2 regions of the Sporosarcina sp. So3-204 genome follow, and region 2 is predicted to be linked to the other one. Evidence: a T-box and tRNA genes for the amino acid it is inferred to sense, from the RefSeq annotation. Region 2 holds a T-box; the other holds one or more tRNA genes.
The links. A T-box is a leader RNA that pairs with one kind of tRNA and senses whether it is charged. The one in region 2 lies ahead of trpS (tryptophan--tRNA ligase), so its partner is inferred to be a tRNA-Trp.

Region 1 (7,238 bases), 1.5 Mb from region 2:
CCCTTTTGGCTAAGAGATCTCGTAATTTTGTAATCACTTAATAGCTCATCGATTCCAACGTTTTAAAATTCTAAACCGCGGTCTGTATGAAACAAGTTCACACTTCCCAATGGATAGTTAACTGAATCGAAGGCACGTTGAACTAGGGCTGCGTCTTTTGTGCACCAACGCTCCACCCGACAATTTCACGATTATATAAATCAATTAAAAAACAAACATAATACCAGCGGCGTCCTACTTTTACATACGTTAAGTCGCTGACTAACACGGACATTTCTTTGTCCACTTCAAATTCTCGGTTTAATACATCTCGAATAGATTCTTCATTAGAGCTTGTCGCCATTGGTTTATAAGATGGTTCGGCATACTTTGATTCAAGGCCTAGCGCGCTCATTAAACGTCCAATTCGACGTCTGGAGACTGGAAATAATGCTTCCTCTTTATCTAATTCAATCTTTATTTTTCGAGTGCCATACACTTTGTGATTGTTATTAAAAACTTTCGTAATATGTTCTTTTAATAGGCGTTCTTCTTCTAATTTTTCTTGTTCTTTTTGAGCGGATATTTCAGTTTCATAATAGAAGGTACTACGTGCGATTTGAAGGATTTTACACATTGCTGATACCGAATATTTGTGGCGATTCTTTTGAATATCCTCTATTTTCGTCGCATGATCAGCGCTGCTTGCTTTAAAATATCAACTTCCATTTCAAGTTGTTTATTTCGCTTACGTAGTTCAATTACTTCTTGTTCTTCTGCAGTTCTGTTGTCTTTCTCTTTGAAAGAACCAGACGCCTTAAATTGTTTGATCCATCTATCCAATGCAGATGGCTTTAATTGATATTCCTCGGTGATCGCTTGTCGGCTTTTCCCATTTTAATAGAGCGCGACGACTTTTTTTTTAAAATCTGTTGAAATAGTTCTTCTTTTTGCTGGACATAGTAGATCTCCTCACTTCTTTTGTATGATTCTACATGCCCTTAATTTTATTGTCTAACTAAGTGTAGACTATCCAGAGGTACATAGGAGAATAGTGAATTGTTTATGCTAGATAAGGGTGCTGATTATTTAATAAGGATCGTACTAAAATCGGGCCATTTAGTTCGATAAAGATAAAACTAACGGGGGTAATAATTATGAATCAAGCTACACAAGCATACTGGGATGAATATTGGGGGAATCAAGAAAAACCACAATCTGTTAGTTCATGGCAATTCGGGGTTTCACCTGATTACCTTGCAGGTTTAGTAGTTGACGGCATTAAAACTGCAACATGTTCAGGTCACATTTTCTATGAACTTGAGAATGAACCACTTCCAGCAACGGAAGCTTACAATATTATTTTAAACAGTGACGATAAACCCGTAGCAATCACTAAGACTGTAGAAGTTACGATAACTCCAATGAATAAGGTCAGTGAGGTATTTGCTATTGCGGAAGGCGAAGGAGATAGGACTTACCGATATTGGTGGGAAGCACATGAGGAATTCTTTAGAAAAGAACTAAATTCGATTGAACTTGAATTTTCGGAGGATATGCTTCTTGTTTGTGAACGCTTTGAAGTGATTCATGTAAAAGATGAACAGCCGGTTATGCCTTAAGCATTCGGGGGCGATTGTGAAGTAAGCTAAGCTTCATTCTTAAAAAAGCATCAATGAAATCATAATTGATTTCATTGATGCTTTTTCTTTATATTTTTGAGACGTTTCGCAGCATTTTTATAAACTTCAACGTTCCTACATTTTCCAAATGATAATTCAAGTTTCCAATTAACTAATCCATTAATTGTGGTACTTGTTCAGGTGATTCCCTTGAGAATTCTACCCCTTTTATATAATTATCCTCAGTTTTAAATTGCCCTTTATCATGTTGCAACCAATCCGTTAACTTTTCATATATCTCTTTTATGATAGAGACTGATAAAGGTTTATTATTTTCTATCGAATGCACAAGATACTCAAATGCTTGTTGGTGAGAATATACTTCGTAAAATTCTCTTCTAGTTATGTTTGCGTTATTTGGAAGCGTGTCATTTAGTATGATTGTCACTGTTTCTGGTAACGTAATTGTATTACCCTCAATTGCACTTGAATGATGTGCTAAACGAACCAAAAAATCCTCTAAATATTCATATGTCATCTTTTCTATTAAGTGGCTCATGTACACCACCACCCTTATTTCTGTATTTTAATTATACCATTATTAAAATTCTGAAGGTATTAGTGTACAACTACTTTAAATGAAAGGAGTTCAACACATTTCGTGAGATGCTCATGCAACACTATATTAAGCTCCGAATAGGAATTTTTTTTGTTCTTCAAATAACACTGATTTATTCATCATCATTAATCAACTTTTTTAAAAATGAAAAAGAAGAGCGGTAAGTATTACTACTCACACTCTTCTTCCTAAATACTCTGATTAGGTTTTCATGTTGCTTGCCAACGACTAGCAATCGAAGTCCAGATAGATTATCAAGTTTTCACAGTGCCTAATCAACACCATTGTTCTACTACCAGGATATCATAAGTAATACCCAATGTGCACGGCTTACGTCACACACATGCAAGTGTGCTTCTATATTGTGGTGAATCCAATCAAAAGGTTTCTATGAACTATGTGCGAATGACTTGGACATAAGGATGTAGAGACAACTTGGAAGACCTATTCGCAAACCTTAGATGAGATGAGAGAAAAAGATAAAGAAGAAACAATTTCGATCTTTGAGAACATGTTTATGTAATCCTTGTGCAGAATTTGTGCATAAAGTCTTCAAAACCTATCGTATTCAGCCAAAATAAAAAGCATCTACAAACGCTGTGTTATCAACGTTTGTAGATGCTATAGGCCTTTCTCAACTTGACTAGAAAAGACCAGGCTATACCCGAGGCCGGACTTGAACCGGCACGCCTCGCGGCATCGCATTTTGAGTGCGACGTGTCTGCCATTCCACCACTCGGGCTTAACAATATATATTTAGTTTTATAAATAAGTTCAATATGGAGGCGGCAACCGGAATCGAACCGGTGGTAAAGGTGTTGCAGACCCATGCCTTACCGCTTGGCTATGCCGCCATAATTTAAATGGAGCGGAAGACGGGATTCGAACCCGCGACCCCGACCTTGGCAAGGTCGTATTCTACCACTGAACTACTTCCGCGAACTTTACTGGGGTAGCTGGATTCGAACCAACGAGTAACGGAGTCAAAGTCCGTTGCCTTACCGCTTGGCTATACCCCAAAAATCTAATGGGGCGGATGAGGGGAATTGAACCCCCGAATGTCGGAATCACAATCCGATGCGTTAACCACTTCGCCACAACCGCCATAATATAAGTATTTAATTTAAATGGGGCGGATGAGGGGAATTGAACCCCCGAGTGTCGGAATCACAATCCGATGCGTTAACCACTTCGCCACAACCGCCATAATAAAACATAAAAATGGCAGGGGTAGTAGGATTCGAACCCACATCGAAGGTGTTGGAGACCTTTATTCTACCATTGAACTATACCCCTGTAATATAAATATTATATTAAAGCATTAATAATAATATACATAAAATTAATTCTTAAAAGCTCTCACTTTATCCAACAGTTTTTTGAAAAGTTGGTGGTGGGGGGCAGATTCGAACTGCCGAACCCGTAGGGAGCGGATTTACAGTCCGCCGCGTTTAGCCACTTCGCTACCCCACCATATTATAATTGCAATAAGCTTCATAATACTGCGTCAGCTTTATTATTCTACTCGTGCTTCTCTCAATTTTATAAAGAGCTGCGATAAGCTTCACATTACTGCGTAGCTTATACTATAAGAAATGGTGCCGGAGAAAGGACTTGAACCCTCAACCTACTGATTACAAGTCAGTTGCTCTACCAGTTGAGCTACTCCGGCTACTTATTTTATTGTATTTAAATGGTGGCTCAGGACGGATTCGAACCGCCGACACAAGGATTTTCAGTCCTTTGCTCTACCGACTGAGCTACTGAGCCACATATTATTATTTAAAAAAATGGCGGTCCCGACGGGAATCGAACCCGCGATCTCCTGCGTGACAGGCAGGCATGTTAACCGCTACACTACGGGACCTATTTGGTTGCGGGGACAGGATTTGAACCTGTGACCTTCGGATTATGAGCCCGACGAGCTACCACTGCTCCACCCCGCGATAATAATAAAACTAATACTAATTAAAATGGTGGAGGATGACGGGCTCGAACCGCCGACCCCCTGCTTGTAAGGCAGGTGCTCTCCCAGCTGAGCTAATCCTCCTGGGTGTTATTTGAAATCCATTTCAAAAGATACCTTTTGAATGTTTTTCTTTGTGAAGTTTTCCGGCAAGTACATTTTCGATTATTGCCTCGAAAACTGCCTCAACTAACAAAACTTAGTTTTGATTAGTGCTTCAAGGTAGGCTATTTTCAACGCAGATTACGCGTTGATAAAGCCTTAATGACCCCTACGGGATTCGAACCCGTGATACCGCCGTGAAAGGGCGGTGTCTTAACCGCTTGACCAAGGGGCCTTAATTAATAATAAACTGATACGACTTTGGCGGAGAGCAAGGGATTTGAACCCTTGAGACAGCGTAAACCGCCTACACGATTTCCAATCGTGCTCCTTCGGCCACTCGGACAGCTCTCCAATATGGCTCCGCAGGTAGGATTCGAACCTACGACCGATCGGTTAACAGCCGATAGCTCTACCACTGAGCTACTGCGGAATAGTATATAACAAACTGTATAATTAAATTAAATTTGTTTAAAACAGACCAGCAACGTCCTACTCTTGCAGGGGGAAACCCCCAACTACCATCGGCGCTGAAGAGCTTAACTACCGTGTTCGAGATGGGAACGGGTGTGACCTCTTCGCTATCGCCACTGAACTGTTTTACACACAACATGATTAATTATAACAAACTTACAATAAATGTCAAGCGAAATTAAAATATAAATATTTTTTATTCACTCAAAACTGAATAAAACAGATAATCTTCACAAATCAGGGGAATCAGCCCACTTACTTCTTACGTTATTTGGTTAAGTCCTCGATCAATTAGTATCCGTCAGCTACATACGTCGCCGTACTTACACCCCGGACCTATCAACCTCATCATCTCTGAGGGATCTTACTTACTTGCGTAATGGGAAATCTCATCTCGAGGGGGGCTTCATGCTTAGATGCTTTCAGCATTTATCCCGTCCACACGTAGCTACCCAGCTATGCCTTTGGCAAGACAACTGGTACACCAGCGGTGTGTCCATCCCGGTCCTCTCGTACTAAGGACAGCTCCTCTCAAATTTCCTGCGCCCGCGACGGATAGGGACCGAACTGTCTCACGACGTTCTGAACCCAGCTCGCGTACCGCTTTAATGGGCGAACAGCCCAACCCTTGGGACCGACTACAGCCCCAGGATGCGATGAGCCGACATCGAGGTGCCAAACCTCCCCGTCGATGTGGACTCTTGGGGGAGATAAGCCTGTTATCCCCGGGGTAGCTTTTATCCGTTGAGCGATGGCCCTTCCATGCGGAACCACCGGATCACTAAGCCCGTCTTTCGACCCTGCTCGACTTGTAGGTCTCGCAGTTAAGCTCCCTTATGCCTTTGCACTCTGCGAATGATGTCCAACCATTCTGAGGGAACCTTTGGGCGCCTCCGTTACTCTTTAGGAGGCGACCGCCCCAGTCAAACTGTCCACCTGACACTGTCTCCTGCCCCGATAAGGGGCATGGGTTAGAAGTCCAATACAATCAGGGTAGTATCCCACCAACGCCTCCTCCGAAGCTAGCGCTCCGGATTCTAAGGCTCCTACCTATCCTGTACAGATTGCATCAGAATTCAATATCAGGTTACAGTAAAGCTCCACGGGGTCTTTCCGTCCTGTCGCGGGTAACCTGCATCTTCACAGGTACTATAATTTCACCGAGTCTCTCGTTGAGACAGTGCCCAGATCGTTACGCCTTTCGTGCGGGTCGGAACTTACCCGACAAGGAATTTCGCTACCTTAGGACCGTTATAGTTACGGCCGCCGTTTACTGGGGCTTCGGTTCAAAGCTTCGCTTGCGCTAACCTCTTCCCTTAACCTTCCAGCACCGGGCAGGCGTCAGCCCCTATACATCACCTTGCGGTTTTGCAGAGACCTGTGTTTTTGCTAAACAGTCGCCTGGGCCTATTCACTGCGGCTCTCTCGGGCTTTAACACCCTACCAGAGCACCCCTTCTCCCGAAGTTACGGGGTCATTTTGCCGAGTTCCTTAACGAGAGTTCTCTCGATCACCTTAGGATTCTCTCCTCGCCTACCTGTGTCGGTTTGCGGTACGGGCACCTCCCGCCTCGTTAGAGGCTTTTCTTGGCAGTGTGAAATCAGGGACTCCAGGGAATAATTCCCCTCGCCATCACAGCTCAATGTTATAGAAATGGGATTTGCCTCATTTCACACCTCACTGCTTAGACGCGCATAACCAACAGCGCGCTCACCCTATCCTACTGCGTCCCCCCATTACTCAAACGGCGGGGAGGTGGTACAGGAATATCAACCTGTTATCCATCGTCTACGCCTTTCGGCCTCAACTTAGGTCCCGACTAACCCTGAGCGGACGAGCCTTCCTCAGGAAACCTTGGGCATTCGGTGGAAGGGATTCTCACCCTTCTTTCGCTACTCATACCGGCATTCTCACTTCTAGGCGCTCCACTAGTCCTTACGGTCTAACTTCGACGCCCCTAGAACGCTCTCCTACCACTCACATCTAAGATGTAAGTCCACAGTTTCGGTGCTCTGTTTAGCCCCGGTACATTTTCGGCGCAGCGCCACTCGACCAGTGAGCTATTACGCACTCTTTAAATGATGGCTGCTTCTAAGCCAACATCCTGGTTGTCTGGGCAACGCCACATCCTTTTCCACTTAACAGAGACTTTGGGACCTTAACTGGTGGTCTGGGTTGTTTCCCTCTCGACTATGAATCTTATCACCCACAGTCTGACTCCCAAACATAAATCATCGGCATTCGGAGTTTGTCTGAATTCGGTAACCCGGGATGGGCCCCTAGTCCAAACAGTGCTCTACCTCCGAGATTCTAAAGTTTGAGGCTAGCCCTAAAGCTATTTCGGAGAGAACCAGCTATCTCCAGGTTCGATTGGAATTTCACCGCTACCCACACCTCATCCCCGCATTTTTCAACATACGTGGGTTCGGGCCTCCAGTAAGTATTACCTTACCTTCACCCTGGACATGGGTAGATC
Region 2 (7,238 bases):
AGAAGCTGTGAGACGTAATCCATATTCAGTTGTACTGCTTGATGAAATAGAAAAAGCACATCCAGATGTTTCGAATATACTTTTGCAAATATTAGATGATGGACGAATTACGGATAGTCAAGGACGCGTTGTTAATTTTACCAATACAGTTGTTATTATGACGTCTAATATAGGTTCGTCATACTTATTACATGGTCTAACAGACACTGAGAATCATGCAGCTGAAGATTTGGTAATGGCTGAATTAAAAAATCACTTTAAACCTGAATTGTTAAACCGGATGGACGATATTATAATCTTCCATTCGCTTACAGGGAATACTTTTAAATTAATTACCGGAAAGATGCTTAAAGATCTCGTTAAAAGAGTCTCTGGACAAGAAGTCGAATTAACTTATACTGAAGAAGTGCTGGATTGGATTGTAGAAGAAGGCACGGATGTTGATTTTGGGGCTCGGCCATTGAAGCGTTTTATCCAACGTTATATTGAGACAGCTGTTGCGAAAGAGTTGATCTCAGGAGAACTTGGCGCTAATAAAGAAATAGCGTTATCGATGGGAAATGGAAAGTTGATCGTAGAGAATAATTAAAATGAAAATCCGTTCAGTTGATGAAAAATCGGCTGAACGGATTTTTTGTATAAAAAAACCATCCCATAGTAATGAGACGGCTTAACTTACAAATTAATGATCTGAAATTGGACCTTTTGGTAATGTTTCACCAATGATAATGATTAGAATTGCAAGAACAGCTGACACGATAGCGCCCGAAAGTAAATGGAACTCTACTGCTGCAATCGAACTAACAACATAATTTAACATAGTTACTAATAGGAATGACCAAATAAATGTAAATATATAACTCAATGGATTTCACCTCAACATTACTATTTCTTTAATTATTGTATCATAGGCTGTCCAGACCTTAAAGTAGTATTCATTTATAAATGAATTATTTTGACGAAATAGTGTCGAGCGGTTGTAAAAAGTTCATTTTTATTTTATGATTAACACCAGGTACTAATAATAGATATTAAAAGGACGGGGGATATAGAATGAGTGTAGGTTTAATAGGGGTAGGAAAATTCGTTCCGCCGAATATCTTAACAAATCACGATTTAGAAGAACGCATGGATACATCAGACGAATGGATTCGTTCAAGAACAGGTATTGAACAAAGACATATTGCAGATGATTCGATTGATACTTCACATATGGCTTTTCATGCAGCACAGGCCGCTATTGATAATGCCGGCATCGATCCTGAAAAAATTGGATTAATCATCGTTGCGACCGTAACACCAGATCAACCTTTTCCATCAGTTTCTTCAATGTTACAACATCAATTAGGTGCTAAGAACGCAGCAGCTATGGATATTTCAGCAGCATGTGCAGGTTTTATGTATGGTATTATAACGGGTAAACAATTTGTGGAAACTGGAGCTTACGACTATGTGCTTGTTGTTGGTGTAGAAAAGTTATCAAAAATTACTGATTGGGAAGATCGGAACACTGCAGTATTATTTGGGGATGGTGCTGGTGCAGCAATCATTGGTAATGTAAGTGAAGGACGAGGAATCTTATCATTTGAACTTGGCGCAGATGGATCGGGTGGTCATCTTCTTTATCAAGATACTAAACTCCGTATGAGTGGACCAGATGTCTTTAAATTTGCTGTCCGTCAAATGGGCGCAACTGCTGTTAATGTCATTACGAAAGCTGGATTAACGACTGAAGAAGTTGATTATTTAATTCCACACCAAGCGAATATTCGTATTATGGAAGCTTCACGAGAACGTCTTGGATTGCCAGTAGAGAAAGTTTCGAAAACGATTCATAAATACGGGAATACTTCTGCTGCATCAATTCCAATATCACTTGTTGATGATCTTGAGGCAGGCAAAATAAAAGATGATGATGTTATTGTGATGGTTGGATTTGGCGGCGGTTTAACTTGGGGCGGCATTTGCTTGCGTTGGGGAAAATAATATTACCTCTAAATACAGTCTGTTTTATTGTATAGAAAATTAAAAATATTGAGGGGAAGTTATATAAATGGGTTATAAACGAGTTGTTGTAACGGGTATTGGTGCTGTAACGCCAGTTGGGAATACAGCTGAGAAGTCTTGGGAGGCTGTGCTAGCTGGGAAATCAGGAATAGGCATGCTAACGAGACTAGATAGTGATCAGTTTCCGGTAAAAGTAGCAGCGGAAATAAATGATTTTGAAATAGAAGATTATATCGAGAAAAAAGAAGCGCGTAAAATGGATCGCTTTACACATTACGCACTTGCTGCATCTATTATGGCAATGAAAGATGCAGGTCTAGAAAAGCTTGATGATAAAACTGCTTTACGTACGGGTGTATGGATTGGTTCTGGTATTGGCGGAATGGAAACACATGAGCAGCAGTTTAAGATATTCCAAGAACGTGGATATCGCCGTGTTAGCCCATTTTTCGTTCCGATGATGATTCCGGACATGGCTTCAGGGCAAGTGTCTATTTATTTCGGCGCGAAAGCAGTTAATTCTTGTACGGTAACAGCTTGTGCATCTGGTACAAACTCAATCGGTGACGCATTTGAAGTAATTCGTCGCGGAGAAGCAGATGTAATGATTTCTGGTGGTGCAGAAGCGCCAATAACGACAATGGCTGTTGCAGGATTTTGTTCAAGTAAAGCACTTTCTTTAAATCCTGATCCGTCAACAGCATCACGTCCATTTGATAATGAGCGTGATGGATTTGTTATGGGTGAGGGCGCTGGGATTGTAATTCTAGAAGAATATGAGCATGCAGTTGCGCGTGGTGCGAAAATTTATGCTGAATTGATTGGTTACGGTTCAACAGGTGACGCTCATCATATTACAGCTCCAGCACCTGGTGGTGAAGGTGCTGCACGTGCAATGGTGCAAGCGCTTGAAGAAGCTGGAATTTCACCCGATAAAATTGATTATATTAATGCGCATGGAACAAGTACAGCATATAACGACCAATTTGAGACGATGTCGGCGAAGACCGTTTTTGGTGACCATGCCTATAAACTTGCAATGAGCTCGACAAAATCGATGACAGGGCATCTTTTAGGAGCTGCTGGTGGTATTGAAGCAATTTTCACATGTAAGGCACTTGAAGAAGGTATTTTGCCTCCAACAATTAATTATAAAACGGCAGATCCAGAATGTGATTTAGATTATGTTCCAAATAAAGCTAGAAAAGCTGACATTAAGTATGCGATGAGTAACTCGCTTGGTTTTGGTGGCCATAACGCGTCACTTATTTTCAAGAAAATATAAGATTATTTTAACGAAGCGCCCCCAGATCATGGGGCGTTTTTTATTTTTCAAATGAAAAAAAGTTACCCTTGTCTTAAAGGTAACTTTCTTTTCATATACTTAATAAAAAGCAAAGGAAGATGTGCAATTACACGCCTATTTTTATTTCTAATAAGCTATGGACTTCTCGTTATTAGCATATCTCACATTATTTTTTATTTTAATTATAGAACACTTGGTTATGAATGGAGCCAAGTTTTTTACTTTATTGTTCGAACAGCAGACTTTGCGCTTTTAATTATTTCAGCAATCACACTAATGATTATCGTTTTCTACCGAGCCCCATCGCGTTCTCCATCCGCTTAAGAGTTACTGTCGCAATGGCATTCGCACGTTCTGCACCATTATCTAAAATTCTGTCAAGATCATTTGAATCAAGTAGATTATAATACTTTTCTTGAATAGGTGTTAGATGATTTATAATCGCTTCAGCAACGCCAGCTTTGAAATCACCATAACGAAGCCCATCGTATTTAGAGACAAGTTCCTCGATTGTTTTATTGCTCATAGCGGCTTCAATTGTTAGTAGGTTTGCAACGCCTGGCTTGTTTTCAACGTCAAAAGTTACGATACCTTCAGAATCTGTGACAGCACTTTTTATTTTCTTTTCTATTTCTTTAGGTGTATCAAGGAGTGAAATGGTAGCACGTTTATTCGGATCGGACTTACTCATCTTCTTCAAAGGATCTTGAAGTGATTTTATGCGTGCTCCATTTTTAGGAATACGAATTTCAGGAATCGTCAATGTTTTCCCGTAACGGTTATTGAAACGTTCTGCCAGATCCCTAGTTAATTCGAGATGCTGTGTTTGATCATCTCCTACAGGAACAATGTCAGTATTATACAGTAGAATGTCAGCAGCCATTAAAGGTGGATAAGTTAGCAATGCCGAAGAAACACCTTCTTGACCTTCTGACTTGTCTTTAAACTGAGTCATTCTTTCAAGTTCTCCGATATAGGACACGCATTGCATGATCCATCCAGCTTGTGCATGTGCAGGAACTTCTGATTGGATAAACAATACTGCCTTTTCTGGATCAATTCCACTAGCAACATATAGAGCAGCTAGTGATCGAATTGTTTCTTGTAATTGTTTTGGATCCTGTTGAACAGTAATTGCGTGCTGATCAACTATACAAAATAAGCAATTAGCTTCATGTTGTAATTCAACGAACTGACGAAATGCCCCAATATAGTTCCCCAATGTTACAGTGCCAGTAGGTTGTACGCCTGAAAAAATCGTTTTCATAATCATTCTCCTCCTAATTTAAATAAAAGTTGTACGCAAAAAAGATTAGTCGTCCCCTCTAAAATAGGGACGACTAATCTTTTTTAATCGTGGTACCACCCGAATTGCCCGTAGGCCTCTCAAGCTCCTTAACGCGGAATGACGTAATAATTTACTTGGCAAAGGCAAAAAAATTCCCTCGCGTTCACTTATTAAGGCTCTGGAACCCATTCACTCCGCCCAGCTATCTGTTCACAATACCCACAGACTCCCTGAAAACTGTCACGGACTTACTATTTCCTTCAACGCCGATACTATACATATTTTATGTATTATATGTTGAAGTATTTACAATTGCAAGAAATAAGTCCTGTTTAGCTCTATCAATCGTGTCGAAACATTGTTAAACTAAAGGAGAATAGAAGGGAAGTGTGTCGTATTGAGAATAACGAAGTGGATTGCATCATTGGTATGCATCATTTTTATTGCTGCTCCATCAACTACTCAAGCTACGGAAAATAAAGAAATAGAAGACTTTACTCAGATTACACACGGCCTTAAGTTAATAGATTTACAACTTATTGCGTCTTCATCTTTGTTTAAATATAATTCAGGATTAACCTTTGAATATCCGGATGCTGTTCGCGGAATTTATGTTACAGGTCATTCCGCTGGTGGGGAAAAGTTCAATAAGTTAGTCGACTTGCTTGATAATACTGATCTTAACGCCATGGTGATTGATATAAAAGATGACTATGGGAATATTACATATTTGCCAGATGATGATTCGCCATTAAAAGAATTGAATATAGGTAAACCATATATTACGAATCCAAATGATATGTTGAAAGTTTTGGAGGAGAAAAAAATCTATCCAATTGGACGTATTGTCGTTTTTAAAGATAGTGTTCTTGCGGAAATGCGTCCTGAATTATCATTTATGGATAATGGCGCAGTTTGGAAAAATCGACGTGGTGAAGCATTTGTTAATCCATTCATGAAAGAAGTTTGGGAACATAATGTAGAAGTGGCAATTGAAGCAGCAAAAATGGGTTTTAAGGAAATTCAATTTGATTATGTCCGTTTTCCTGAAGGGTTTGAAAATCGAGATGATACATTGAAATTTGACTTTCAAGACTATTCACAATCTGAACTTGATCCCATACAACGCCGTGTTGAGGCGATTACAGATTTTGTAGCTTATGCTAGAGAGCAGTTAAAACCTTACGGAGTTGAAGTTTCTGTAGATATATTTGGTTATGCTGCAACATTAACTGAAGCGCCGGGCATCGGACAAAACTTTTCGAAAATCTCAGAAAATGTTGATGTCATTTCATCAATGATCTATCCAAGTCATTGGACTTCTTATTTCGGAATTGCGAAACCTGATTTGGAGCCTTATCAATTAGTTGCTGAATACGCCAAGGTTGAAAACAAGGTGCTAGAGGCACTTGAAAACAAACCTGTTTCACGACCATGGCTACAAGACTTTACCGCTTCATGGTTAGGAAAGGGCAATTACATTAGATATGGTAAGTCAGAAGTCGAAGCGCAAATTAAAGGTTTAAAAGATAATGGTATAGATGAGTATCTTTTATGGAATGCTGGAAATACTTATTCAAAGGACGTAAATTATAAGCAGTAAAATTAATAACTGATGAATGGATTATGATTTATTTTCAATTAAATTAATTAAGTTTAATTAAAATGAAACCTTTTAATTGGTTGAACGTACTATTAAGTAGTAATTAACTTTTTCAATAAGGAGAACCTAAATGAGAATTTCTACTTAATTTTTGAATCAGATGTTTAAAAAGTATATCAGATGGGAATAACAGTATATGTACAACAAAATTTCCTGTAAAGTCTTTTATATTGCGGAATTGTGACGAAAGTAACATTAGAAATAAAGTAATTTTTAAAAAGTGTTTTCTTAATTAATGAAATTGTGTATACTTAAGTATAAGGATTTCGATTAAAATTATTCTAATTAACCTATAATAAAATAAAATGATTTATCAATTAGCCGAATTGAAAGGAAGTGTCAGCATATGATGGTCACATTATTTACATCACCAAGCTGTACGTCATGTAGGAAAGCTAAAGCTTGGCTTGAGGAACATGAAATTCCATATACAGAAAGAAATATTTTCTCAGAACCTTTAAATATCGCTGAAATTAAAGAAATCCTTCGTATGACAGAAGACGGTACGGATGAGATAATTTCAACGAGATCTAAAATATATCAAAAATTAAATGTCGATGTAGAAAGTTTACCATTGCAAAGATTATATGAATTAATTCAAGAACATCCAGGTCTTCTCAGAAGACCAATTATACTTGATGAAAAAAGACTTCAAGTAGGATATAATGAAGATGAGATACGTCGATTCTTACCTAGAAAAGTAAGAGCTTATCAGTTGCTTGAAGCACGTCGAATGGTAAACTAAGTGTATGAAATAAAAAGCTGATAGGTGGGTCATTGTAAAATGCCAAAACCTATCGGCTTTTATCTTTTCCTTGCTTTCCTAATAAATGTTATCTACAATTGCTTATACTAATAAAAGTAGAGAACTGTGGAAAAACCCTTACAAATATTGACGGTCGGTCATATAGTAAGAATAAGCATTGTAGGTTTTATTTTTTAGTTTAAGGGACTGCTATAATCCTATTCAATAG

Region 1: it has a tRNA-Trp gene. The T-box ahead of trpS (tryptophan--tRNA ligase) is inferred to sense a tRNA for this amino acid. The anticodon was not compared.

What each region holds. Positions count from the first base shown of each region.
Region 1 covers NZ_CM176485.1:3,048,589-3,055,826, forward strand. The annotation lists gene AC3RV6_RS15030 (IS3 family transposase) at 143-616, opposite strand; gene AC3RV6_RS15035 (hypothetical protein) at 658-822, opposite strand; gene AC3RV6_RS15040 (ASCH domain-containing protein) at 1,137-1,601, shown strand; gene AC3RV6_RS15045 (Fic family protein) at 1,774-2,160, opposite strand; tRNA gene AC3RV6_RS15050 (tRNA-Leu) at 2,882-2,962, opposite strand; tRNA gene AC3RV6_RS15055 (tRNA-Cys) at 3,001-3,074, opposite strand; tRNA gene AC3RV6_RS15060 (tRNA-Gly) at 3,085-3,159, opposite strand; tRNA gene AC3RV6_RS15065 (tRNA-Gln) at 3,168-3,239, opposite strand; tRNA gene AC3RV6_RS15070 (tRNA-His) at 3,249-3,324, opposite strand; tRNA gene AC3RV6_RS15075 (tRNA-His) at 3,349-3,424, opposite strand; tRNA gene AC3RV6_RS15080 (tRNA-Trp) at 3,443-3,516, opposite strand; tRNA gene AC3RV6_RS15085 (tRNA-Tyr) at 3,609-3,693, opposite strand; tRNA gene AC3RV6_RS15090 (tRNA-Thr) at 3,817-3,892, opposite strand; tRNA gene AC3RV6_RS15095 (tRNA-Phe) at 3,915-3,990, opposite strand; tRNA gene AC3RV6_RS15100 (tRNA-Asp) at 4,012-4,087, opposite strand; tRNA gene AC3RV6_RS15105 (tRNA-Met) at 4,092-4,166, opposite strand; tRNA gene AC3RV6_RS15110 (tRNA-Val) at 4,195-4,270, opposite strand; tRNA gene AC3RV6_RS15115 (tRNA-Glu) at 4,452-4,523, opposite strand; tRNA gene AC3RV6_RS15120 (tRNA-Ser) at 4,551-4,642, opposite strand; tRNA gene AC3RV6_RS15125 (tRNA-Asn) at 4,647-4,721, opposite strand; rRNA gene rrf (5S ribosomal RNA) at 4,768-4,883, opposite strand; rRNA gene AC3RV6_RS15135 (23S ribosomal RNA) at 5,034-7,238, opposite strand, start outside.
Region 2 covers NZ_CM176485.1:797,844-805,081, forward strand. The annotation lists gene AC3RV6_RS03765 (ATP-dependent Clp protease ATP-binding subunit) at 1-589, shown strand, start outside; gene AC3RV6_RS03770 (DUF2929 family protein) at 683-865, opposite strand; gene AC3RV6_RS03775 (beta-ketoacyl-ACP synthase III) at 1,054-1,986, shown strand; gene fabF (beta-ketoacyl-ACP synthase II) at 2,054-3,292, shown strand; gene AC3RV6_RS03785 (YuzI family membrane protein) at 3,344-3,637, shown strand; gene trpS (tryptophan--tRNA ligase) at 3,594-4,580, opposite strand; T-box leader at 4,643-4,874, opposite strand; gene AC3RV6_RS03795 (putative glycoside hydrolase) at 4,999-6,204, shown strand; gene spxA (transcriptional regulator SpxA) at 6,614-7,009, shown strand.